3 regions of the Microbacterium sp. LMX7-1.2 genome follow, and region 2 is predicted to be linked to each of the others. Evidence: predicted binding sites of a transcription regulator. Region 2 holds the regulator's gene; each other region holds the start of a gene.

The links. The regulator LexA, encoded in region 2, represses DNA repair genes until DNA is damaged. The targets are predictions, from matches to a motif close to TCGAACANNTGTTCGA.
Region 1: MRBLMX7_RS12320 (DUF222 domain-containing protein) is a predicted target of LexA. The motif match lies at 2,403-2,418, and genes of this name have one in related genera.
Region 3: MRBLMX7_RS14165 (HNH endonuclease signature motif containing protein) is a predicted target of LexA. The motif match lies at 2,324-2,339, and genes of this name have one in related genera.

Annotation. Positions count from the first base shown of each region.
Region 1 covers NZ_JBEGIL010000001.1:2,517,301-2,523,601, forward strand. Annotated here, with positions in the region: gene MRBLMX7_RS12315 (glutamate-1-semialdehyde 2,1-aminomutase) at 1-823, shown strand, start outside; gene MRBLMX7_RS12320 (DUF222 domain-containing protein) at 924-2,339, opposite strand; gene MRBLMX7_RS12325 (hypothetical protein) at 2,537-2,986, shown strand; gene MRBLMX7_RS12330 (ATP-binding cassette domain-containing protein) at 3,050-5,059, opposite strand; gene MRBLMX7_RS12335 (enoyl-CoA hydratase/isomerase family protein) at 5,181-6,242, shown strand.
Region 2 covers NZ_JBEGIL010000001.1:3,372,553-3,378,853, reverse strand. Annotated here, with positions in the region: gene hisB (imidazoleglycerol-phosphate dehydratase HisB) at 1-327, opposite strand, end outside; gene MRBLMX7_RS16580 (histidinol-phosphate transaminase) at 324-1,418, opposite strand; gene MRBLMX7_RS16575 (LysM peptidoglycan-binding domain-containing protein) at 1,470-1,832, opposite strand; gene lexA (transcriptional repressor LexA) at 2,112-2,798, shown strand; gene MRBLMX7_RS16565 (prolyl oligopeptidase family serine peptidase) at 2,937-4,820, shown strand; gene smpB (SsrA-binding protein SmpB) at 4,860-5,336, opposite strand; gene ftsX (permease-like cell division protein FtsX) at 5,422-6,301, opposite strand, start outside.
Region 3 covers NZ_JBEGIL010000001.1:2,900,207-2,906,507, forward strand. Annotated here, with positions in the region: gene MRBLMX7_RS14160 (alcohol dehydrogenase catalytic domain-containing protein) at 1-794, shown strand, start outside; gene MRBLMX7_RS14165 (HNH endonuclease signature motif containing protein) at 853-2,313, opposite strand; gene MRBLMX7_RS14170 (CinA family protein) at 2,444-2,953, opposite strand; gene MRBLMX7_RS14175 (CBS domain-containing protein) at 2,950-3,363, opposite strand; gene MRBLMX7_RS14180 (FHA domain-containing protein) at 3,360-3,968, opposite strand; gene MRBLMX7_RS14185 (hypothetical protein) at 4,035-4,376, opposite strand; gene MRBLMX7_RS14190 (ATP-dependent DNA ligase) at 4,459-4,809, shown strand; gene MRBLMX7_RS14195 (SDR family oxidoreductase) at 4,953-5,834, shown strand; gene MRBLMX7_RS14200 (EamA family transporter) at 5,863-6,301, shown strand, end outside.

The sequences.
Region 1 (6,301 bases), 860 kb from region 2:
TCTTCCTGGTTCCGCGGGAGTGCCCGCGCCGATCGCGGCGCAGACCCTGGTGATCGACTACAACGACCGCACCGCGCTCGAGACGGTGTTCGCCGAGCACGGCGACCGCATCGCCGCGGTGATCGTCGAGGCCGCTGCGGCGAACATGGGCGTGGTCGCGCCGGACCCGGGTTTCAACGCCTTCCTGGCTGACACGGCGCACACGCACGGCGCGTTGTTGATCCTCGACGAAGTGCTCACGGGATTCCGGGTGCACCCCGCGGGCTTCTGGGGTCTGCAGGCTGCGGCCGGCGAGCAGTACACACCCGACATCGTCACGTTCGGCAAGGTCGTCGGCGGCGGGATGCCGCTCGCCGCTCTGGGGGGTCGCGCCGAGGTCATGGATCTTCTGGCGCCCCTGGGGCCTGTGTATCAGGCGGGTACGCTCTCGGGGAATCCGCTGTCGGTCGCGGCCGGTCTGGCGACCCTGCGCCTCGCCACGCCCGAGGTCTATGCGGCTGTCGACGCTGCCGCTGCACGCGTCGCATCGGCCCTCGACCGCGCGCTTGCGGACGCAGGCGTCACCCATGCCGTCGCCCACGCCGGAAACCTGTTCAATGGGTCGTTCCGGCCGACCGCCCCGCGCGACTACACCGAAGCGCAGGCCCAGGAATCGTTCCGCTACGCGCCGTTCTTCCACAGCATGCGCGAGCAGGGCGTGGCGCTGCCGCCGAGCGTGTTCGAGGCGTGGTTCCTCACCGCCGCTCACGACGAGGAGGATCTGCAGCGGATCGAGGCAGCACTCCCGGCGGCAGCCCGGGCTGCCGCGAACGCGCGGGGATGATGCGAACCTGACCGGGTGCCGGGCGCACATGCCCTGCAGGTCGCACGACTGGCGTGATCCGGCGGGGCGCGATCACGCCCGCGGGCAGTACCTCCCCCTGTCAGGAGAACATGACCCGGCGCTGTGGCTCGTCGCGATAAATGCGGCCCAGCGGGCTGAGCCAGTCGATCGTCCCGTCCGGAAGTTGCCGCGCGGTCCATCGGTGGTCGTCGGCGATGTCCGGATGTTTGAGTACGTGGTGGGTCGCACACAGGTGCCCGAGGTTGTGCACCTCGGTCCGACCGCCCTTGGCGTGATCGTGGGTGTGGTCGATCTGGCAGCGGTGCACCGGCATCCGACAACCGGGGAAGCGGCAGTGCTGATCTCGGGCTCGAAGGAATCGGCGCATCGGCTCGGTCGGAGTGTAGGTGTCCGTCTCGGTGACGAGTCCTCGAGCGTCGAGGAACAGTCGCGACCACCCGCTGTTGCGCCCGGCGAGATCCCGTGCGATGTCGGGATGCAGCGGACCGAAGCCGTCGAGCTCGGCTGGACGATCGTCGAGGCCGGCGAGCGTCGACGCCGCGACCGTCACCTGGATGCGGGCGTGAATGCCGTCGAGAGCGGTTCCGTGAGCGTCGCCGGGTGCGGCAGAGAGCAGGAGATCGGTGAGCAGGTCGGTGCGGACCTGGTCGATGGTGCGATCGTCAGACAGGTGTCGTGGGAGGGCATTGATGTCTTCGCCGCCTCCCGCAGAGACCGTCGGCGTATCTGCTGTGATCGACGGGTCCACCGTGAACGTCGCGCCGGCGAAGATCGCATGGTCGTCGCGATCGGCCGATGTCGTCTCCTCGCCGGCGTCCCGAGCGTCTGCGACACCGGCGTCCCGAGCGTCTGCGACACCGGCGAGGCGCGCATTCTTCCGGGACGAGTCCGTGCGCGCGGCCAGCACACCGCGCGCGAGCTGGGTGAGTCGGTCCATGATCGCGACCGCGAGATGTTCTGGCAGGACCACGGTGAGCAGTGCGAGTCCGTCGTCGACGGAGCGCAGCGTGACGGTGCGCTCCGACCGCGCGCGTGCATGGCGCTCCCGCAGGGTCGCTCCGGCCAGCACCGCGGCGAGGGAACGGACGTGCACGGCGGTGCGCGCGGGGGACTCGCGTTGCGCGACGATCACGGCCCCGGCGTCGTAGTCGTCCGCAGCCTCGGCATCCGCTCGTCCGTTCATGACGGCCTCACGGACGACGCCGCCCTCGCGGATGATGGCCCGCACGTGGGCGGCTGTGATCGAGCCTGTGCGGAAGGCAGCGAGCACCTCGGGGTGGCCCCGGCGCAGGAATGCGGCATCTGTGAACGCGTGCTCCGTCGCGCCGGTGGATAAGCGACCGGCCGCGGCGTACTCGGCGACCATCGAGCGGTGGATCGCATCCCGGTGGAAGGGGTACTCCGCCGAATCCGCTTGGCTCAGCGCCATCCGATCGGCGAGCAGCGACGAGGCCTCGGACTCGAGGACGGCGATCCGACGCCGCTTCTCGCCCACGCGTCGAGCAGAGCCCGGCGGTGGTCGAGATCGGTGTCGTGAATTGCTGCCATGCCTCGAGTTTAGTATCTTTGTTCGAAACTCGAGCAGAACATCGGAATGGAACAGCGCGCGATGGTGGGAACAGACAAGGGATCGTTGTGGTCCTGTGAAGAAGACGCAGGCAACGGACGGGGTACCGCTGGCAGACTGGACGCATGGTGACGTTGCTGCTGGACCAGACGCAACTCGAAGTCGTGCTCTCGCCCATCGAGCGCGCGGCCAGCTTCCATCGTGACAACCTGCGCATCGCGCGCGAGACGATCACGAAAGTGCAGCTCACCGACGATGCGTGGACCTGGCTGCGCGGCGTGCCCAATCCGGGAACGCACATCCCCGGGGTGCTCGCCTCGGGAAGCTGGAAGGCGGCGGGCAGCGTCGACTTCGTGCTCATCCGCCGACACCGTCCGAGCGTCGTGATCGACCTCGACGGAGATCCGCAGTTCCGTCGCCTGATCCTCACGACGCGCCACGGACTCGCCCTGACCCAGGCCCTGCGCCTCGACGTTTCCGCGGAGCCCGCAGACGTCGAGGAGATCGTCGCCACGGCACCGACGCCCGTGTCCAAGCAGCGCCGCCGGCCGGTCATCCGTCCCCGACCGGCCTGAGCCCTCGACAAGAATGCCCTCCGTCACCGATCGGTGACGGAGGGCATCGTCGCTCGGGGCGCGTCAGTCGTGACGGTGCTCGCCCTCGTGGTTCTGGTGCTCGCCCTCGTGGTTCTGGTGCTCGCCCTCGTGGTTCTGGTGCTCGCCCTCGTGGTTCTGGTGCTCGCCCTCGTGGTTCTGGTGCTCGCCCTCGTGGTTCTGGTGCTCGCCCTCGTGGTTCTGGTGCTCACGCTCGGGGTGCTCGCTCTCGACCTGGTGCCCCTGCTCGTCATCCGCAGACGAACGGCCTTCAGCGGACGAAGCCGCCCCTGACGCCGAGTCGTCCTCCGCAGCCGAATCGTTCTCCTCAGCTGCGTCGCTGTCGGGTGTCCACGCGGGCACCTGGTCGATCACGCCCGTGCTCGCGACGGACCAGTGCGCGTCCTCGTTCGAGGTCTCGTCCTCGGACGCGTCGCCCGTAGCGCCTTCGGACGCGTCGCCCTCCTCGCCGTCGGCGCCGGCATCGGTGGACGCCGCGGCGTCGCCGAGCGGGTAGTCTGCCGGCTCATCGTCGTAGTAGGCGCGAGCGGCGGCGGCGAGCATGGACGTCACCGCCGCGGAGCGTGGATCGTCCCCCTCGGGGCGATCGTCCGATTCGTCGCCTCCGTCGGCGACGTCATCCTGCTCGCCGAGGTCGTCGAAGACCTCGACACCGGATGCCGCGGCGTCCGCCTCGCCCGTCGTCGGTGCGTCGGCGACCTCGGGGAGACGGTCCTCGTTCTCGTCCCCGGGCGCGGTCCCGGTGCCGAACAGGATGTCGTCGAAGGACTGCGTGGTCGCGCCTTCCTCAGCCGGGCGATCCTGCTCTTCGCCGGTGTCCGCGTCAGCGGCCTGCGCGGCGTCTGCATCCGGAGCCGCATCGGCGGTCACCGCCTCCGGGGCCACCGCAGAGGCTTCCGCTGTCGGTTCCGCCTGCGCCTCGACCGAAGCACCCGAGAGCGGGTCCACCGCAGCATCCTCATCCGCGACAGCATCCGCCTCAGCCGCAGCATCCGCGTCCGCCGCAGCATCCGCCGCGGAACCGGCATCCGCCTCCGAATCGGCATCCGTCTCCGGACCGGCTTCCGCCTCGACGACTGCAGGGGCAGCCTCCGACGGCGCCACGTACTCCGACGCCGCCGCGACCGCGCGCGGTCCGAGCGTCCCTCCGCGGACGAGCTCGATGAACACGTCCTCCAGCGTGGGTCCGCGCTGCACGAGCGTGCTGAGCGCGACGCCTGCCGAGGCGGCGATCGCACCGACGGTCTGCGCGTCCCCGCCGCGCACGCGGAGTCCGGAGCGCAGCACCTCGACCTCGAAGCCCGCGCTCGAGAGCGCAGTGCGCAGGGCGACGCGGTCGGCGGAGTCGACGACGACGGATCCGCCGGACGGGTCGGCGAGGGTCTCGATGCCGCTGGAGAGCACGAGCTGCCCCTTGGACAGCACGAGCACGTGGTCGGCCACCTGCTCGATCTCGCTGAGGACGTGGGAGGAGACGAGCACGGTGCGTCCCTCGTCCGCGAGGCGCCGCATCAGAAGACGCATCCACCGGATGCCCTCGGGGTCGAGTCCGTTCGCCGGTTCGTCGAACACGAGCGCGCCGGGGTCGCCGAGCAGGGCGTGCGCGACGCTCAGGCGCTGGCGCATGCCGAGGGAGAAGCTTCCGACGCGGCCCTCGGCCTCGTGCTCGAGACCCACGAGCGACAGCACCTCGTCGACGCGGGAGAGCGGGATGCCGTTGGCCTTGGCCGCGATGGTCAGGTGGCGTGCGGCGCTGCGGCGCGGTCGGTAGACGGTCTCCTCCAGCACGGAGCCGATCGTGCGCAGCGGGTGACGCAGCTCGGCGTAGGCGACGCCGCCGATCGTGGCGGTTCCGCTCGTGGGTCGCACCTGGCCGAGCAGGATGCGCAGAGACGTGGTCTTCCCGGCGCCGTTGGGGCCGAGGAACGCGGTGACGATCCCCGGCTCGACACGTGCGGAGAGGTCGGACACCGCCGTCACGTCATTGAAGCGCTTCGTCACGCGCGTGAACTCGAGCACCTGTCCGTCGGGCATCCGCGACCTCTCGTTGCAATGGGCGGTTCCGTCTATCCTGCCGGAAAAGCCGTCGGATCGCGCATTTACCGCAGGAACATGTGCAGAAGCAAGCCCTGGATGACGGGGTAGCCTGGCACGCGTGACCGCATCGACCGCCTCGCCCCGCGTCCTCGTCCGCACGGAAGGCGCGCTGGGTCGACTCACTCTCAACCGTCCCGAGGCCATCAACGCGCTCGACGTCGACATGATCCAGGCGCTCACGGCGGCGCTCGAGGCCTGGCGCGACGACACCGACGTGCAGATCGTGCTGATCGACGGCGAAGGCGACCGCGGCACGTGCGCGGGCGGCGATGTTCGGGCTCTCTACGACCAGATCGTCGCGGGCCAGGCGGACACGACGACGGAGTTCTTCCGCTCCGAGTACGCCCTGGACGCCATGATCGCGGAGTACCCCAAGCCGGTGGTCGCGCTGGCGGACGGCATCACGATGGGCGGCGGGATCGGCCTCACCGGCCACGCGGCGATCCGCATCGTCACGGAGCGGTCGAAGCTCGCGATGCCCGAGACGAGGATCGGCTTCACCCCCGATGTCGGCGGCACCTGGCTGCTCGGCCGCGCTCCCGGGCGCTTCGGGGAGTACTTCGGACTCACGGGCTCGACCATGAACGGGGCGGATGCCGTGCTGCTCGGCTTCGCCGACCACTTCGTCCCCTCGGATCGGCTCGGTGCGCTGCGCGAGGCCCTCGCGTACCGCGCCGACCCCACGGGGCCGGCGGAGATCGTGCTGCTGTTCGACGAGACACCCGACCCCTCGACGCTGCCGGCCTCCCGCGAGTGGATCGAGGACGCGTTCTCCGCCGACACGGTCGCGGAGATCGTCGCGCGGCTGCGCGCTCGCACCGAGTCGGATGCGGTCGCGACGGCCGATCTGCTCGAGACGCTCGCGCCGACCGCGCTCACCGTGACGCTCGACGCGGTGCGCGAGGCGCGGGGGATGCCGGGTCTCCGCGCGGCTCTGGAGGGGGAGTACCGCCGCGTGATGTGGTTCGTGCGGCACCATCCCGACCTCGTGGAGGGCATCCGCGCGCAGATCGTCGACAAGGATCGCGACCCGCATTGGAGTCCGGCGACGATCGCCGAGCTCGCGTCGGATGCGGGGGCGCCGGCCCGTTCGTTCGTCCCGGAGCGCTCGCTGTTCTAGGGGGTGCCGTCGGCCGGCCTTTGTTCGCCGCGGTGCAGAAAACCCCGGCCGGACCGGGG
Region 2 (6,301 bases):
GAGCGCCTCGTCGAGAGGCACGAGCGCGTCGCCGTAGCGGGCGATGCCCGACTTGTCGCCGAGCGCCTCGCGGATCGCCTGACCGAGCACGATCGAGATGTCCTCGACGGTGTGGTGGGCGTCGATGTGGGTGTCACCGGAGGCGCGCACCGTGAGGTCGGTCAGCGAGTGCTTCGCGAACGCCGTGAGCATGTGGTCGAAGAACGGCACCGAGGTGTCGATGCGACTCGCGCCCGTGCCGTCGAGGTTCAGCTCGAGCTCGACGGTCGACTCGGAGGTGCTGCGCACGCGGTTGGCGGTGCGCGGGGCCTGGGCGGTGCTGCTCATGATGCCGATCCTATCGATGCGAGGGCGTCCAGGAACGCGGTGGTCTCGGCTTCGGTGCCGGCTGTCACACGGAGGTGCCCGGGAAGCCCCACGTCGCGGATCAGCACTCCCCGGTCGTACAGCTCCTGCCAGACGCGCTTCGGATCGGCGACGCCGCCGAACAGCACGAAGTTCGACCACGACTCGTGCGGCGTGTAGCCGAGCGCCTCGAGCGTCGCCGAGATCCGATCACGCTGCTCGACGATCTCCGCGACCATGCCGAGCATCACGTCGGAGTTGCGCAGTGCCGCGATCGCCGCCGCCTGTGTGAGCGCGCTGAGGTGATAGGGCAACCGGACGAGTCGCAGGGCGTCGATGAACGCGGGGTCGGCGGCGAGGTAGCCGACACGCGCGCCGGCGAACGCGAAGGCCTTGCTCATGGTGCGCGAGACCGCCAGGCGCGGACGGCCGTCGAGCAGCGTGAGAGCGGAGGGCGCGTCGTGCGGTGCGAACTCCTGGTACGCCTCGTCGACGACGACGATGCCCCGCGAGGCCTCGTAGACCGCCTCGACGACGTCGAGCCCCAGCGGGGTGCCCGTCGGGTTGTTGGGCGCGCAGAGCAGGATGACGTCGGGATCGACCTCGGCGATCTGCGCGGCGGCCTCCTCGGGGGTGATCGTGTAGTCCGGCTGACGGGTGCCCGCGACCCAGCTCGCGCCGGTCCCCTTCGCGATCAACGGGTACATCGAGTAGGTGGGCGCGAAGCTGAACGCGGTGCGACCGGGCCCACCGAACGCCTGCAGGATGTGCTGCAGGACCTCGTTCGAACCGTTGCCGGCCCAGATCTGCGAGGCGTCGAGTCCGTGGCCGAGGTACTCCGCGAAACCTTCGCGGAGGGTCGTGAACTCGCGATCGGGATACCGGTTGACGTCGCGAAGCGCCACAGCGATGTCGTCGAGGATGTCGCTGGCGACCGCATCGGGCACGGGATGCGTGTTCTCGTTGACGTTCAGCGCGATGGGAAGCGGGGCCTGAGGCGCACCGTACGGGGTGAGACCTCGGAGATCGTCACGGAGCGGAAGGTCGGCGAGCGAAGCAGTCACCCTTCCCATGGTAGGCCGAGCGGGGCACGGCGCGTCACTCGGTGACGCCGAGTGAAGCACTCACTCCGAGTAGGCCGCGGGGATCGCGATCTCCTGACCGATCTGCAGCGCGCCGCCCTGCAGCGCGTTGAGCCGGGTGATGTCGCCGATGACCTCACGCGGGTCCGAACCCGGTGCGACGCTCTCGGCGATCGACCAGAGGGTGTCGCCGGGCATCACGGTCACGGTCTCGAAGGATGCCGTCGCGACGTCCTCGTTCGATGCGATCGCGCTCCCGCCGCTCAGCGCACCGAAGGCGATGCCCGCCGCGAGCGGCACAGCCGCGAGAGCGAGCACGACCCGACGACCGCGCGCCGTCAGCCGGATGCGAGTCGCCGGACGTGCCGGAAGGACTGCTGCGCTGCTGAAGGTGATGGTGCTCATCTCATGCTCCTCTGGGTGACCGCGGGGCGGTGAAGGTGGCGTAGCGTTCGCATCCGCGACTCGGCCGGGAGCCGAGGATGCGAAGCTACGTTCCGAAGTTATCTTCGAATTCGAACATCTGTCAAGACTTCTTCGAAATCCGGCCCCCGAGATAACCGACACGCTCGAACAGATATTCCCTATCGGCGCGTTTCTCGGATACGGTTTCGATACGAACACCCCACCACGGACCTCCGACATTCGAATCGAGACGCCGGATCCGCACCCCTGAGGAGAACCATGAGCGAGAACTCCGCCCCTGAAGCCGAGGCGCCGCGCACTCGTCGTCGGAAGAGCCTCAGCCCCAAGCAGATGGCCATCCTCGAGGTCATCCAGACCTCCATCAGCCGCTACGGCTACCCGCCGAGCATGCGCGAGATCGGCGACGCCGTCGGCCTCAAGTCGCTGTCGAGCGTGACCCACCAGCTCGGCCAACTCGAGCTCAGCGGCTACCTGCGCCGCGATCCCGGCAAGACACGGGCCATGGAAGTGCTGATCGACCTCCCCGGCACCGGCGCCGAGAACCCCGCCGACGTCGCGGCCCCCGTCGGCGACGCCGCGCTCGTCCCCCTGGTCGGCCGCATCGCCGCGGGTGTCCCGATCACCGCCGACCAGCAGGTCGAGGAGATCTTCCCGCTGCCGCGTCAGCTCGTCGGCAAGGGCGACCTGTTCATGCTGAAGGTCTCGGGCGAATCGATGATCGACGCTGCGATCTGCGACGGCGACTGGGTGGTCGTGCGATCCCAGGGCACCGCCGAGAACGGCGAGATCGTCGCCGCGATGCTCGACGGAGAAGCCACGGTCAAGGTGCTGCGACGCCGCGACGGTCACACGTGGCTGCTGCCGCGCAACTCCGCGTTCGAGCCGATCCTCGGCGACGAGGCCGTGATCCTCGGCAAGGTCGTAGCCGTCCTCCGCGCCGTCTGACACTGCGCCGCCTGACTGCGCGCCGTCTGATTCTGCGCTGTTCGCCGCCCGCGCCGCACCGCACGACCGCGCGCCGTCCCGCTCCCTCGACGCGCGCCGGAAGGCACCGCACGGCGCCCCGCGCTTAGGCTCGAAGGCATGACCGCACCTTACGGCTCCTGGTCCTCCCCCTTCTCCCCCGCGTCGATCGCCGCAGCCGCGCCGCGCATCGACGGTGCCCGCTTCGTCGGCGACGAGGTGTGGTGGGGAGAGTCCGTGCCGGCAGAGGGCGGCCGCGTCGCGGTGCGCAGCTCGACGGGCGCGGTGGTCCTGCCCGCTCCGTGGAACGCGCGGTCCCGTGTGCACGAGTACGGCGGTGGCGCCTGGACGGCCGACCACGACGGCACCCTGTACTTCGTCGACGCGGCCGACCAGCGTGTGCGCCGGATGCCGCGCGGCGGCGATCCCGTGCCGCTCACCCCGCCCGGGCCGGCTCACGGCGGACTGCGTCTGCAGCACGGGCGCCTGTTCGCGGTCCGTGAGAACCTGACGAGCGATCCGCACCGCCGCGGCATCGTGGAGATCCCACTGGACGGCTCGGCCGCGGACGACGAGCGCGCACTCACCGTGATCGTGGAGGGCGAGGGCTTCTACGCGCATCCCGCGCTCTCGCCCGACGGCTCCCGCCTCGCGTGGGTCGAGTGGCATGCTCCCCGGATGCCGTGGCAGTCGGCCGCACTCGTGATCGCGGACTGCGACCGGAGGATCGCACCTGCGACCCGAGCCGCCCTGCAGCCGGAGTGGACCGGCGACGACGAGCTCGTGTACGCCGACGATCCCTCCGGGCGCTGGGCGCTGCAGCGGCTCCGCCTCAGCGACGGCGACGGAGGCGACGGCGACGGAGGCGACGCACATGCCCGCCCCGTGTCGGCCGCCGGGATCGACGCCGACACCGGCTACGGGCTCTGGGTTCTCGGCAACAGGTGGTTCCAGCCTCTCGACGACGGCCGCATCTTGGCGGTGCGCACGAACGGTCGCGACGACGTGGTGGTCGTCTCACCGGACGGCAGCGCACGCCCGCTGACCCTCGCGGCCGACGGTCACGTCAGCGTCGACGACGTCTCGGGCTCCCGCGTGCTGCTGTCCGGCAGCAGCTCGACGTCGGCACCCGGTGTGTGGGCGGTCGACGTCGACTCGGGCGCGGTCGAACGCGTCGCCGGAGGGACGCCAGCGGATCCTGCGTGGATGCCCACGGCATCCGTCCTGCTCGTCGACGGCCCGCACGGCCCCGTGCACGCGTTCGCCTACGCCCCGCGGAACCCCGAGCACACCGCGCCGTACGGCGAGCTCCCGCCGTACGTCGTCTTCGTGCACGGCGGTCCTACGGCGCATGTCACCGGGGCGTCCTCCGCCGCCGTCGCGTTCTACACCAGCCGCGGCATCGGCGTGCTCGACGTCAACTACGGCGGATCGACGGGCTACGGCCGTGCGTACCGCGAGAGGCTCGACGGCCAGTGGGGCGTGGTCGACGTCGACGACGTGATCGCGGCCGCGCGCGGCCTGGCGGATGCCGGGCTGGCCGACCCGGCGCGCATCGCGATCCGCGGCGGTTCGGCGGGTGGGTGGACGGTGCTGTCTGCGCTCGTGCGGGGCGGCACGTTCGCCGCCGGGATCAGCCGCTACGGCGTCGCGGATCTCCGGATGCTGGTCGAGCACTCGCACGACTTCGAGGCGCACTACATCGAGGGCCTGGTGGGTCCGCTCCCCGAGGCCGAGCAGCTGTACGTCGACCGGTCGCCGCTCACGCACGCCGACCGCATCGACGTGCCGGTGCTCCTGATGCAGGGCGGAGAGGATCGCGTGGTGCCTCCCGCCCAGTCCGAGGCGATCCGCGACGCGCTGCGGTCGCGGGGCGTGGAGCACGAGTACGTGGCGTACCCGACGGAAGGGCACGGCTTCCGGGCGGCGGAGACGATCGTCGACGCGCTCGAGCGCGAGCTGGCGTTCCTCGGCCGCGTGTTCGGTTTCACACCCGCGCCCTGAGGGCTGTGCCGTCACCGGCGTCGGATCAGCGGGCGACGGTCAGTCGCCGACGCGGTTGCGCAGGCGCATGGCGCGCTCGGCCTCGCGGGTGTCCTGACGCTCGCGCAGGGTCTGGCGCTTGTCATACTCGCGCTTGCCCTTCGCCAAGGCGATCTCGACCTTCGCCCGGCCGTCCGAGAAGTACAGCTTGAGCGGGATCAGGGTGTACCCGCCTGCCGAGACGGCGTGAGCGAGCTTGGCGATCTCCTCGCGGTGCAGCAGCAGCTTGCGGATGCGCTTGGCCGAGTGGTTCGTCCAGTGCCCCTGCGAGTACTCGGGGATGTGCACGGCATCCAGGAACACCTCATTGCCTTTGACGAACGCGTAGCCGTCGCTGAGGTTGGCGCGTCCCTGACGCAATGACTTCACCTCGGTGCCGGTGAGCACCATCCCCGCCTCGTACGACTTCTCGATGTTGTAATCGTGACGTGCGCGACGATTGGTCGCGATGACCTTCTCCCCGCGTTCCCTGGGCATGATTCTCTCCTGATCCGTGCCGTGGCATCGTGCGGTGCCCGGTGGCGGGCGCACGGCAGCCTGTCAGTCTATACCGCGGAGCGGGTCAGGTGCGAAGCCACCGGCGGATAGCGAACCCGGCCGAGAGCGCGGCCAGCACCACGCCGATGCCGATCAGGACGGGAACGACGAGCGCGGCATCCTGCATCGTGATCCAGGTCGTGATGAACGGCACACGTCCGCGGAGATAGCCGTTGACGCCGAAGTGCACCCCGGCGACGACCGCGGCGCTCGCGAGGACCGACCCGAGGAACGCCGCGAACACGCCCTCCAGCACGAACGGGGTCTGGATGAAGCGGTTCGACGCCCCGACCAGTCGCATGATGCCGATCTCCTTGCGACGCGCATACGCCGACAATCGGATCGTCGTGCCGATCAGCAGGATCGCGGCGATGAGCATCAGCACGGCGATGCCCACTGCGATGTACGTCGCGACCGTGAGCGCCGAGAACAGGGGTTCCAGGTACTGCAGCTGGTCCTGAACCTGCTCGACCCCGGCGACGCCGTTGAACGCCTCGGAGATCACCTGCGACTGCCCCGGGTCCTTCATCGTGACGAAGAAGACCTCGAACGCCTGGTCCGGGGTGATCACGCTCGCCTGCTCCTCGCCGAGCTGCGCGACGAGCTTGGCGTAGGTGTCCTCCTTGGTGTCGAAGGTCACCTCGCTGATGAGCGGTGAGAGGGCCTCTCCGTCGAGCTGGTCGCGCACGGCGTTCACCTGATCCTCGGTGGCGCCGCCGTCGACGCAGGTCGGCGACTCGGAGATCGTCGAGCACATGTACACCGCCACCTGGGCCCGCTCGGTCCAGTACCCGCGCATGGTGCCGATCTGCGACTGCATGAGGATCGCGGCCCCGACGAATGTGAGCGACACGAAGGTCACGAGCACGACGGAGATGACCATCGAGATGTTGCGACGGAGGCCG
Region 3 (6,301 bases), 470 kb from region 2:
CACCGCTGCGCATCGGCGACCGGGTGGTGTGGTCGGTGACGATCTCGTGCGGCACCTGCGACCGCTGTGTGGGCGGCCTGTCGCAGAAGTGCCGCACGCTCGGCAAGTACGGGCACGACCGCATCGGCGTCCACGGCGACCTCACCGGGGCGTTCGCGAGCCATGTGCAGGTGCGGGGCGGGACTGCGATCGTCCGCGCGCCGGAGTCGCTCCCTGCCTCGGTGCTCGCTCCCGCCTCGTGCGCGACCGCGACGGCGTGGGCGGCTGTCGCCCGCGCGGCCCGGGATCGGGATCTCGACGGCGCCGCCGTCCGCGTCCACGGCGCGGGTCTGGTCGGGCTCACGGCCGCGGCGATCGCGGTGGAGCGGGGCGCGACGGTCGAGGTCCTCGACCCCAACCCGCTGCGTCGTGCACTGGCGTCGCGCTTCGGGGCCACGTGCCTCGACCGCGATCCCGACGTCGTGATCGAGGCGTCGGGACATGCGGTGTCGCAGGCCCTGGAGGGCGTGGCCACGGGCGGAACGGTCGTACTGGTCGGCAGTGTGTTCCCGGCTGATCCCGTGCCGTTCGATGCCGAGAGCGCTGTGCGTCGCCTGGTGACGATTGCGGGCGTGCACAACTACACCGGAGCGGAGCTCGCCGAGGCCGTCGCCTTCCTCGCCGGACGTGGGCGGGCATACCCCTTCGCCGACGCGGTCGGAGAAGTCCGTCAGCTCGCGGCGATCGACGAGGCGCTCGTCGCGGCAACCGCCCCGGACGCACCGCTGCGGATCGGACTCGTGCCCGGACGCTGAGGCATGCCCACGTGCCGAACGAGCGCATACCCCCACTAGCCTCGCGGACACGCGTGCGTCAGATGAACATGACGCGTCGTCGTGGTGGGTCGGTGTAGGTGCGTCCGAGGGGGCTGGTCCAGGTGAGGTCGCCTCCGGGGTGCTGGTGTGCGGTCCATCGGTAGGGGTCGTCGTTGTCGGGGTGTTTGAGGGTGTGGTGGGTGCGGCAGAGGTGGGCGAGGTTGTCGGTGCGGGTGGGTCCGCCGAGGGCGTGGTCGTGGGTGTGGTCGATGTCGCAGCGATGGGTGGGCATTCGGCATCCGGGGAAGCGGCAGTGTTGGTCGCGGGCGCGGAGGAACCTGCGCATGGGTTCGGTGGGGGTGTAGGTGTCGGTCTCGGTGACGAGTCCGGTGGGATCGAGGAAGAGGCGGGACCATCCGGTGTTTCGTCCGGCGAGGTCGCGGGCGATGTCGGGGTGGAGCGGGCCGTGGCCGTCGAGTTCCGCGGGCCGGTCGTCGGTGCCGGTGAGGGTGGTCGCGGAGACGGTGACCTGGATGCGGGCCTGGATGGTGTCCAGTCCGGTGCCGAGCGTCTCGGAGGGGGCTGAGGCGAGGAGCAGGTCGGTGAGGAGGTCGGCACGGATCTGGTCGAGCGTGCGCTCATCGGCCGGGACGTGCTCGATGTCGGGGCTGGACGGATCCGTGAGCGGGTCGACGAGTCCGGCGAGCGGGTCGATCGTGTACGTTCCGTCTTTGCCGTGGATGATGTTCTGCCCCTGGTCGGCGTCGAGGCGGGGATCGCCGGGCACGAGGTCGCGCGCGAACTCGTCGTCGGGGGCGGAGGGTTCGAGCGGCGGGAGGACGGGTTCGCGGTCGTTGCGGGTGCGGACGATCTCGCGGGCCATGCGGGTGAGGCGGTCGGCGATCGCGACGGCGAGCCATTCGGGGAGCACGGCGGTGAGCAGGGCGAGGCCGTCGTCGACGGAGCGGACGTTCACGCATCGTTCGTCGGTGGCGCGGCGGTGGCGTTCGACGACGGTCTGCTTCGCGAGAGCGGCGGCGACTTTGCGGGCGTGTGCTCGGGTGCGGGCGGCGGTGTCCTGTTCGGCGACGACGAGCACCGACTGCTCGTACAGGCCCAACGTCTCGGCATCCACGACGTTGTTGAGCACCGCCTCGGAGACGACCGTGCTCGCCTGGACGATCTCGCGGACGTGTCCGACCGTGATCGTCCCGGCCTGGAACGCGGCGCGCACCGCGGGCAGGTCGCGGGAGAGGGTGCGAGCGTCGGTGAACGCGTGCTCCACCGTCGCACGCGGTATGTGTCCGGCGGCGGCGTACTCGGCGATCATCGACCGGTAGATCGCGTCCCGGTGAAACGGACTCTCCGCCACATCCGCATCGTGCACCGCGATCCGGTCGATCAACAGGTTCGACGCGCGCGCCTCCAGTGCCGCGATCTGTCGGCGGGTATCGACCCAGTCATCGAGCAGGCGGCACCGTTCCTCCATGTCGAGGTCGAGATCGGTGCGCCGGGTCATGCTCCCAGTCTAGAACAAACGTTCGAATATACCGAGGGTCAGTCACGGAACATACCGGCATCCTCGTCGCCGCGCTGAGCCGGACTCCTCGCCGCGCTCACGGTTCAGGGCACATCACCGCGCTCACGGTTCAGGGCGCATCGGCGCGCTCGCGGCGCGGCCCCGGGGCGCGCAGCCCTTCCGCATGGAACGCCAAGAGCTTCACGGCCGCGTCGACCGTCTCGTCGAGGACCTCGTGCGGATCGCCTGCGAGCGCGAGCATCCGGTGTCCGATGCCGTCCGGCCCCGCCCACCCGAGGAAGACGGTTCCCGCTGGATGCCCGCCGTCCGGCCCCGGACCGCCCACCCCGGTCGTCGCGACGCACAGGTCGGCGTCGAACAGGTCCCGCGCACTCGAAGCGAGCTGTTCGGCGCAGGACGCCGAGACCGGATCCGTTCCCGGCGTCAGCCCCAGCACGCGCTCCTTGACGTCGGTGAGGTAGGCCACGACGCCACCGGCGAACCATTCGCCGGCCCCCTCGGCCGCACCGATCGTGCTCGCGAGGCGACCGGAGGTGAGCGACTCCACGACGCAGACGCGCAACCCGCGCTCCTCAGAGATCTCGCTCAGTCTCTCCAGGGCGTCTCGCGCTGCGGTCACTGCGAGATGCCCTCGACCGTCTTGCCCGTCGAGGCCGCCGAGAGCGACAGCGCGACGTCGGCCTGACTGACGATTCCCACCAGCTTGTGGTTCTCGATCACGGGGAGACGTCGCACCTGATGACGCTGCATGCGCTCGAGAACGACGCGCACGTCGTCGTCGGCCGCGATCGTCACCGGAGCGCCTTTCGCGAGCCGGCCGGCGGGAGTCGTCTCGGGATCCATGCCCATCGCAACAGCGCCCACCACGATGTCGCGGTCGGTGAGCATCCCCTTGAGCTTGCTGTCCTCTCCGCAGATCGGCAGCGCGCCGACGTCGAGATCGGCCATGACGGATGCCGCGATGCGCAATGAGTCATTGACACCGATGCAACGGGGGCTCGGCGTCATGATCTCCCGCGCGGTCGTCATCGCACGGCATCCGGGTCGTCGGGTGCCTTATCGGACGCGGCATCAGGGCCGGACGCGGCACCAGAACCCGACGCGGCACCAGAACCCGGCGCGGCATCCGAACCCGCCGCGGCATCCGCCTCGTGCGCCTCGTCCGCCTGGTCGGAATAGTCCGGGCGCGGCTGCTGCAGCGGCTGGTCGGAGTACTCGCCGCCGAGGCGTCCGCCGAACGGGCGGCCGTGGTCCGCGAACTCCTCGCGAGCGAACGTGAACGACCAGTCCCCGATCGTGAACTGCGCGCCCGTGCGGAGCGTCTCGGTCCGGTCGCCCGGATGCGTCGCATCCGCCGCGGGGTTGGTGTTCATCCCGCCCTCGCCGTGCATCTCGAGGACGTACTCGTCCCGTTCGTCGTGCGTGATGGTGGCGTGAACCGGGTCAGCGCCCGGGACCCGCAGGTCGGCCTCGGCGGCGGATCCGATGCGCACGACCTCGGCCTCGAGCGCGAACTCGGAGCGGTCGTCGTCGTGGTTGATCCGCAACCGGGGATCGCCCGCGCCGTACTCGGCATGCGTCGTCGCGGGCGTGTAGCCCTCGTCCGGGCGGTCGTCGATGTGCCGTGCGTTCATGAGAAGGCCTCCTCGGGTCGTGTGTCGACGCTACCGCGCGGGGTGACGTTCTGCAGGGGGTTGACTTCAGCGCCCTGCGTCGTCCGACTCCCCGAATTCGAGGGCCGGGAGGACGTCCTCCGGCACCAGCGTGATTCCTCCGGTGCTGCTGGCCGAGTTCGCCATCGCGGCGATCCACTCGGAGCGGAGTTCGACGGGGGTGGGGTCGTCGAAGATGAAGCGCAGGGGGATCGAGGGGTGCAACCAGATCGTGGTGCGGCCCGGAGCGTCGCCTTCGGGATGCTGCCAGCTCAGCGTGAAGCTCTCGTTGCGGCGCAGCTTCGTCGCGATCACGACTTTGAGATGTGCGAGGGCGCGATCGTCGATCTGGATCGGATTGTCCGCACCGTCGTAGTAGATCATTCCCATAGGATCGACGCTACGCAGGTGCGCGCCGCTCCGACAGGGGGATGTCGTTCGGCGCCCCCGTGTCGAGTGAGGAGAGGGGCCGATGGGCAAGTTCATCTACGAGGGAAACGTCAAGACCGAGATCGAGGACCGCGCGCTCACGCACCTCCAGCTCGTCATCACCGCCAAGCTCCGCCGCGCCGAGCCCTTCCCGTTCAGCTGGCGCGAGGACGCGAGCGTCGGCGGCGGCCGCACCACCGTCTGGGTGCAGCCGGGAAGCTCGCTCGTGTTCAAGTACTTCGGCAGTCGTCAGCCGTCGATCAACCGCGCCTGGATCGAAGCCCTCGCGTACACGGCGAATGCTCCCAGCGGCCTGTATCTCGTCCCCGAGCCGCAGGACGCGCACGGCTCGTCGGCCGACCACGTCGACGATTCGGTCACGCCGCCGGTCTGACGAGCGCGGCCCGCACGACCCGCGCACCGCACGACCCGCGCACCGCGCGGCGCGCACCGCGCGACGCGTGCGATCGTGTCAACCCCCTGCCGACCTCGGCCGGCTCCCGCGAGTCTCGAACGACACGGATCGAGAGGAGCGACATGACCGACACCACCGACCCGCGCCACGCGCATCGTGAAGAGGGCTTCCCCGCGCAGCAGCAGGATCAGCCGGGGCTGACCGACGAGACCCGCCCCGATCCCGACCACGGCGAGAGCTCATATCGGGGCTACGGACGGCTGCAGGGGCGCCGAGCTCTGATCACCGGCGGCGACTCGGGCATCGGCCGCGCCGTGGCCATCGCCTACGCCCGAGAGGGAGCAGACGTCGCGATCGTTCATCTGCCGGAGGAGCAGAAGGATGCCGACGACACGCTCGCGCTCGTCCGCGCCGAGGGGCGCAAGGCGCTCAGCCTCGCGGGAGACGTGCGCGACGAGGACTTCGCGACCCGGGTGGTGACCGAGACGCGCAGCGCGTTGGGCGGGCTCGACGTCCTCGTGCTCAATGCCGCCTACCAGCACGACATCGACGGCTTCGAGTCCCTCAGCACCGAGCGGATGCGCCGGGTCTTCGACACGAACCTCATCGGGATGCTGTTCACGGCGCGCGCCGCGTTCCCGCACCTGCAGCCCGGCGCGAGCGTGATCGTCTCGGCATCCGTGCAGGCGTACCAGCCGTCGCCGGGCCTGATCGACTACGCCATGACCAAGGCGGCCCAGGTCGCCTTCGTGAAGGCGCTCGCTGAAGAGGCCGGTCCGCGGGGCGTGCGCGTGAACGCCGTGGCGCCCGGACCGATCTGGACGCCGCTCATCCCGGCGACAGGGTGGGATGCCGAACGTCTGGCGACCTTCGGCGAGGACACGCCCCTGGGTCGGGCCGGCCAGCCGTCTGAGCTCGCGGGAGCCTATGTGTACCTGGCCTCCGACGACGCCTCGTACACCTCGGGCGCGGTGCTCCCGGTGACCGGGGGCAAGCACCTGTAGAGGGCCGCGCGCGGCCTAGGCTGGACCGGTGCAGCAGTCCGCGTCCTCCCGCCCGCTGGTGGGCATCGCCCTCGTCATCGGATCGTGTCTGTCGCTGCCCTTCGGCGCGGCCGTCGCGGCGCAGCTCTTCCCGGTGCTCGGTCCGTGGGGAGTGACCTCGCTGCGGGTCGCGATCGCGGCGCTGCTGCTGCTGGTGATCGTGCGGCCGAACCCGCGGGGGTGGACGCGGCAGCAGTGGACGGCCGCGGCGCTGTTCGGGCTGTCGCTCGCGGCGATGAACGCGTTCTTCTACGCGGCGATCGACCGCATCCCGCTGGGCCCGGCCGTCGCGATCGAGTTCCTCGGACCGCTCATCCTCGCCGCTGTGCTCACGCGCCGCCTCGCGGACTTCGCCTGGGTCGGGATCGCGCTGCTCGGCATGGTACTGCTCGGGGTCGACGGTCTGATCGGAGCGGAGCCGCTGGATC